DNA from 2 places in the Nonomuraea roseola genome. Region 2 is predicted to be linked to the other one. Evidence: riboswitches for the same ligand, from Rfam matches in the RefSeq annotation. Region 2 holds a riboswitch; the other holds the start of a gene.
What was found. A riboswitch is a leader RNA that binds a small molecule or an ion and turns the genes downstream of it on or off. The one in region 2 is predicted to bind S-adenosylmethionine.

Region 1 (3,399 bases), 360 kb from region 2:
GCGAGCACGGTGGCGGTGGTGGTGCCGTCACCCGCGACGTCGTCCGTCTTCTTGGCGACTTCCTTGACCAGCTCAGCGCCGATCTTCTCCCACGGGTCCTCGAGCTCGATCTCCTTGGCGATGGATACACCATCGTTGGTGATCGTGGGAGCGCCCCACTTCTTCTCCAGCACGACGTTACGGCCCTTGGGGCCGAGGGTCACCTTGACGGCGTCGGCGAGCTGGTTCATACCGCGCTCGAGACCGCGCCGGGCGTCCTCGTCAAACGCGATCATCTTGGCTGCCATAAGGCTAGACCTCCCAGATGCAGGGTGGCTTTCAGCGGACCGAGCCGACGCCCGCGACGGCATGGGTCCGACTCCATTCGGCGGACCCCATCGTCTCGATCCCAGTTGCTGGCACTCTCACAACGAGAGTGCCAACGAACTGTTTAGCACTCTACCCTGTCGAGTGCAAGCCAGCGACACACATGCCCAGGTCATGACCCAGACTACGGCCACAGGCCCGATCGGCTGACGCGGATCGGGCCTGCTGAGTCGACGAACAGGACGTGGCAGATCCGCACGGACTGCGTTGCCGTGTGAGCTGCCCGCGCATACCGGCGACGTGGGGCGTCAGACCGCCCTGACGGCCTCCGCCTGGGGACCCTTCTGGCCCTGGGTGATCTCGAACTCGACGCGCTGGCCCTGTTCGAGCGACCGGTAGCCATCCATCATGATCGCTGAGTAATGGACGAACACATCTTTACCACCGTCTACCGCGATGAAGCCGTAGCCCTTGTCCGCGTTGAACCACTTGACGGTGCCCTGCGCCACTTCCGACTCCTCTTACTGGGCTCCGGACCTCGCCCATTCCACTCGCGAGATCCGCGACCGGCATGACTTATGGGGAAATCAGCCGGACGATCGCCCTCGACCATACCTGTGCAAACCCGTAGGACAACAGAGTCAATCGAGCGGGCATTCTTCCCGTCACGAAAAAGGTAGTCAAACATTCCACTTTTGCGACGGCCTGAACACCAAAAACGCCCGCGAGGGGGATAACCCCCCACGGGCGTCGTCGGCAAGGAAGGCGTCAGCCGCCGGCCACGGCGGGGATGATGGAGATCTGCGCTCCCGCCGGAGTGGCGCTGTCGAGTCCGCCTACAAAACGGACGTCCTCTTCTCCCACATAAACGTTGACAAAACGGCGAATCTTGCCCGATTCATCCAAAATTCGCGCACCGATACCGGGATAGTCGGCATCGAGCTTCTGCAGCACCTCACGAAGAGTGTCGCCCTCGCCACTCACCTCCGCGTTGCCGCCGGTGTACGTGCGCAGAATGGTGGGAATCCGCACCGAAACGCTCATGACTTGTACCTTTCCTTTCAGACAGCCGCGCGGAACGCGTCGAGAGACGGCCGGATCACAGCCGTGGGAGCGGCGTCGTCCGCGATGGCGTCGAGCGTCTTGAGCCCGTCGCCGGTGTTGAGGACCACGGTCGTGAGCGACGGGTCGAGCCGCCCGGTCTCGACGAGCTTCTTCAGCACGCCGACCGTCACCCCGCCCGCGGTCTCCGCGAAGATGCCCTCGGTCGAGGCGAGCAGCTTGATCGCCGACACCACCTCGGTGTCGGTGACGTCCTCCACCGCCCCGCCCGTACGGCGGGCGATGTCGAGCACGTAGGGCCCGTCGGCGGGGTTGCCGATGGCCAGCGACTTGGCGATGGTGTTCGGCTTGACCGGCTGGACCACGTCGTGCCCCGCCTTGAAGGCCGTGGAGACCGGCGAGCACCCCGCCGCCTGCGCCGCGAAGATCTTGTAGGGCTTGTCCTCGACGAGCCCGAGCGAGATCAGCTCCTTGAAGCCCTTGTCGATCTTCGTGAGCTGTGAGCCCGAGGCCACCGGAATGATGATCTGGTCGGGCAGCTCCCAGCCGAGCTGCTCGGCGATCTCGTAGGCCAGCGTCTTCGACCCCTCGGCGTAGTAAGGCCGCAGGTTGACGTTGACGAACCCCCACTTGTCGCCGAGCGGGTCGCCGATGAGCTCGGAGCAGAAGCGGTTGACCTCGTCGTAGGTGCCGTCGATGCCGATCAGCTTGCCGCCGAAGACCCTGGCCATGGCGATCTTCGCCTGCTCGAGGTCGGCGGGGATGAACACGCACGCGTCAAGCCCGGCGCGGGCCGCCGCGGCGGTCACCGCTCCGGCCAGGTTGCCGGTGGAGGAGCACGAAAGGGTGTGGAAGCCGAAGTTGCGCGCCGCCTCGACGGCGATGGCCACCACCCTGTCCTTGAAGGAGTGGGTGGGGTTGCCCGAGTCGTCCTTGACGTGCAGGTCGCGGAGGCCGAGGACCTTGCCCAGGTTGTCGGCCTTGACGAGCTTCGTCCAGCCGGGGTTCATGTTCTGCTTGGAGGTCACGTCCGTGGGGACGGGCAGCAGCGAGCGGTAACGCCAGATGTTCGCGGGACCCGCCGCGATGTCCTCGCGGGTGACGGATCCGAAGGAATAGGCCACTTCGAGTGGCCCGAAACACTCCAGGCAGGCGAAGCTCGGGCCCAGGTCGTAGCGGGTGCCGCACTCGCGGCAGGACAGAGCGACGGCAGGACCGAAATCAAGCGACATGAAGCGAGGCCTTCCCTCATCTTCGTCTGCGACCACCTTGGTCACAGACCGGAATTGGCACCTGTCCCGGCCGGCCTCGTCACTTCACGAGTTCAGTCCGGGAGGGTTGCCGGGGCTTCGCAGGGCCGGTCCCTCCACCCCTCTGGATGAGCAATATTCAGTTATGGCAATCACCATACCCGGCCACGCTCGTGACACGGGCTACCGTCTCGCTAGCTGAGACGATAAGTATCACCGAGCGCGGCCTGGACGTACTTGCGCGCCTGGTGGATGCGCGACTTGGCGGTGCCCAGCGGGATGCCGAGCTGCTCGGCGACCTCGTTGTAGTCGAGCTGGACGATGTCGCGCAGCACAAGCGCCTGGGCCAGGTCGGGCTTGTCGGCCTCCAGCGCCTCCATGGCGTCGAGCAGGTCGAGCCGCGAACCGGCGATGACGCTGACCCGCCGTACGTCGGGCTTCTGGACGGGCAGCTCCTCCGAGGTCTGCTCGGCGGCCCTGCGCTTCAGCGACCGGTAGGTGGTGCGCGCGCAGTTGGCGGTGACGATGTGCAGCCAGGTGCTGAACCTGGCTCTGCCCTCGAAGCGGCCGATGTTGCGGGCCACCGCGAGCAGGGTGTCCTGGCACGCCTCCTCGGCGTCCTGGTGGTAGGGGAGGATGCGCGCGCAGTGGCGCAGCACGTCGGGCTCGATGCGCTTCAGGAGCTCGCCAAGCGCGCGATGGTCGCCGCCCGCCGCGGAGCGGGCCAGTTCCTCGGTTAGCTCATCTAGGGCCATAGCGAGATCCTATGGTCGGGCGTCAT
Region 2 (3,399 bases):
GCGCTCGGGGCCGGGTGCCTGGTGCTCGCCGCGGTGGGCGGAGGGCGCTTCGGCATCGACGGCATCCACAAGGCCGTCCTCGCCAGACGGGCCCAGCGCAGGGCCGAGGCCCACGCCGCGGCCCGTGCGCCCATCGACGTGGACGGCGTGTCGCACCACCGCGAGCTGTCGAGCCCCTAGCGCCGCGCGGCCAGGTCGCGCAGCGCGCCGATGAGGCGGTCGATGTGCTCCTCGTTGCTGCCGATGCCGATGGAGGCCCTGACGGCCGAGGCCGTGCCGTCCTCGCAGCCGCCGTCGGTGGCCCCGAGCAGGTGACGGACGAACGGGTGCGCGCAGAACTTGCCGTCACGCACGCCGATGCCGTACTCGCCGGAGAGCGCTTCGGCGACCTCTCGTGCGGTGTAGCCGTCGACGACGAACGACACGATGCCGACCCTTGGGTGGTCGGGGCCCCACAGCGACAGCTCGTGGACGCCCTCGATCGCGTCCAGGCCCTCGCGCAGCCTCGAGACGAGCCGCTCCTCCTCGCGGACCAGCGCGGTCCAGCCGGTGGCGGTGAGCGCGTCGCACGCGGCGGCCAGCGCGATGGCGCCGAGCACGTTCGGGGTTCCCGCCTCGTGCCTGGGCTCGGCGTCCTCGTGCCACTCCACGGTGTCGGCGACCGCCTTCACCGCGCCGCCGCCCTTCAGGTACGGCTCGCCCTCAGACAGCCAGTCCCGCCGTCCGACCAGCACGCCGGCGCCGAAGGGAGCGTAGAGCTTGTGCCCGGAGAAGGCCACGTAGTCGAGGTCCAGCGCGGTCAGGTTGAGCCTGCGGTGCGGGACCAGCTGGGCCGCGTCGACCAGGATGCGGGCGCCGTGCCTGTGCGCGATGTGCGCGAGCGCGGCGATCGGCCAGAGCTCGCCCGTCACGTTGGAGGCGGCGGTGACCACGAGCAGCTTGGGGCCCTCGATCGCGGCGAGGGCCTCGTCGGCCTGCCGTACGGCCTCGCCGGGGAAGGCGGGCGGCGCCAGCCGTACGGCCCGCGGCCAGGGAAGGAGGGAGGCGTGGTGCTCGGTGTCGAAGACCACGGCGGTCGTGCCCTCGGGGAGGCACCTGGCCAGCAGGTTCGTGGCGTCGGTCGTGTTGCGGGTGAAGATGACCGCGTCGTCGGTGCGGGCGCCGACGAAGGCGCGCACGGTGTGGCGCGCCTGCTCGTAGCGGGCGGTGGTGAGCTGGGAGGCGTAGCCCGCGCCGCGGTGCACGCTGGAGTAGGCCGGGAGCGCGGCGGCGACGGCCGCGCTGACCGGCTCGAGACACGGGGCGCTGGCGGCGTAGTCGAGGTTGGCGTAGGAGACCAGACGGCCGCCCTTGACGGGAACCTCGAGGTCCTCGCCGAGCACCTTGACCTGAACGGGGTGGGAGATCGTCGCTACGGACATGGCACAGCCCTCCTGGGGTCATCGGACCCCGGCTGTGGCACCTCGGAGCCCGCGCTTGCCCGCCACACCTCGTGACGGACCAGGTCTTCACCCGGGGCACCCCGCCGCGGACGCGAGGGTTGCCGGCCAGCAAGCCGGGGCTAAGCGCTGGCACTCATGACCTACGCCGGAACTATAACCCAAGACGCGAACTTCTTGCACAGGTGACTCGTTGGGGTTTGGGACGACTAACCAAGGAGGTATGTGATGTGGGACTGGGTGGCAGACCCTCAGATCTGGATCGGGTTCTTCACCCTGGTCGCCCTCGAGATCGTGCTGGGCATAGACAACATCATCTTCATCTCGATCCTGGCGGGCAAGCTCCCGCCCGAACAGCGTGACAGGGCCAGGGTGCTCGGTCTGGGCGCCGCTCTCGTCACCAGGCTCCTGCTTCTGCTCGCCCTGGCATGGGTGGTCCGGCTGACCGAACCGCTCTTCGAGGTCCTCGGTCAGGAGATCTCGGGCCGAGATCTGATCCTCATCCTTGGCGGCCTGTTCCTGCTGGCCAAGAGCGTGCTGGAGATCGGCGAGAGCATGGAGTTGAAGGGCAAGGACGGCAAGGAGCGCAAGGTCACCTCCTTCACCTCGGTGATCCTGCAGATCATGGTGCTCGACATCGTGTTCTCGCTCGACTCGGTCATCACCGCGGTCGGCATGGTCGACGAGCTCGGCGTCATGGTCGCCGCGGTCATCGTCGCCGTGCTGGTCATGCTGTTCGCGTCGGGGCCGATCAGCAGGTTCGTCGACAAGCACCCGAGCATCAAGATGCTCGCGCTGTCGTTCCTGGTGCTGATCGGGGTGGTGCTCCTGGCCGAGGGCTTCGACCAGCACATCCCGAAGGGCTACATCTACTTCGCGATGGCGTTCTCGGTGGTCGTGGAGCTGCTCAACATCAGGATGCGGAGCAGGCATGCGAAGGCGGAATCTAGTATGAACTAGTGCGCTTTGATCCTTGGAATCCGGATTTCGTGGCCTCGCCGTACACGGTTTATGACGAGCTGAGGCGTGAGGCGCCGGTCAGCTTCTTCGAGCCCACGGGTCAGTGGCTGATCGCCAGGCACGCCGACGTCAACGCGCTGCTGCGCGACCGCAGGCTCGGCAGGTCCTACCTGCACCTGGCCACGCACGAGGAGTTCGGGCGCGAGCCCGAGCCGGACTTCCAGGAGCCCTTCTGGCGGGTGATCAGGGCGGGCATGCTCGACGTCGAGCCACCCGTCCACACCCGCCTGCGCCGCCTGGTCTCCAAGGCGTTCACTCCTCGCATGGTCGAGTCGATGCGCCCGAGGGTCCGCGCGATCGTCGAGGGCCTGGTCGACGACTTCGTCGAGAAGGGCGGCGGCGACCTCATCGCGGAGGTGGCCGAGCCGCTGCCCGTCACCGTCATCGCCGAGATGCTCGGCGTGCCCGACGCCGACAGGCACCTGCTGCGCCCGTGGTCAGCCGACATCTGCGGCATGTACGAGCTGAACCCCTCGCAGGAGGCCCAGCACACCGCCGTCACGGCCGCGGCGGAGTTCTCCGACTACCTCAAGGGCCTGGCCCGCGCCCGCAGGGCCGCTCCGGGCGAGGACCTCATCAGCGCGCTCGCCCAGATCGAGGAGCTGACCGAGGACGAGTTGGTCGGCACCTGCGTGCTGCTGCTCAACGCCGGTCACGAGGCGACCGTGAACGTCACGGGCAACGGCTGGTGGTCGCTGTTCCGCAACCCCTCCGAGCTCGTACGGCTGCGCCAGGACCTCTCGCTGCTGCCCACGGCCGTCGAGGAGCTGATGCGCTACGACACCCCGCTGCAGATGTTCGAGCGCTGGGTGCTCGAGGACATCGAGGTAGGCGGGGTGGCCATCCCGAAGGGCGTGGAGATCGCCCTGCTGTTCGGCTCGGCCAACCGCGACCCCGAGGTCTTCGACCGCCCCGACGCGCTCGACGTCGGCAGGGCGGA

Region 1: linked by a shared signal. The riboswitch ahead of thrC (threonine synthase) and the one ahead of ABFX55_RS37995 (aminotransferase class V-fold PLP-dependent enzyme) in region 2 are both predicted to bind S-adenosylmethionine.

Annotation. Positions count from the first base shown of each region.
Region 1 covers NZ_BAAAXC010000015.1:3,442,100-3,445,498, reverse strand. The annotation lists gene groL (chaperonin GroEL) at 1-287, opposite strand, end outside; gene ABFX55_RS39760 (cold-shock protein) at 615-815, opposite strand; gene ABFX55_RS39755 (MoaD/ThiS family protein) at 1,075-1,350, opposite strand; gene thrC (threonine synthase) at 1,368-2,600, opposite strand; SAM riboswitch class I at 2,614-2,753, opposite strand; gene ABFX55_RS39745 (RNA polymerase sigma factor) at 2,813-3,373, opposite strand.
Region 2 covers NZ_BAAAXC010000015.1:3,082,404-3,085,802, forward strand. The annotation lists gene ABFX55_RS37990 (DoxX family protein) at 1-180, shown strand, start outside; gene ABFX55_RS37995 (aminotransferase class V-fold PLP-dependent enzyme) at 177-1,421, opposite strand; SAM riboswitch class IV at 1,468-1,583, opposite strand; gene ABFX55_RS38000 (TerC family protein) at 1,668-2,399, shown strand; gene ABFX55_RS38005 (cytochrome P450) at 2,399-3,399, shown strand, end outside.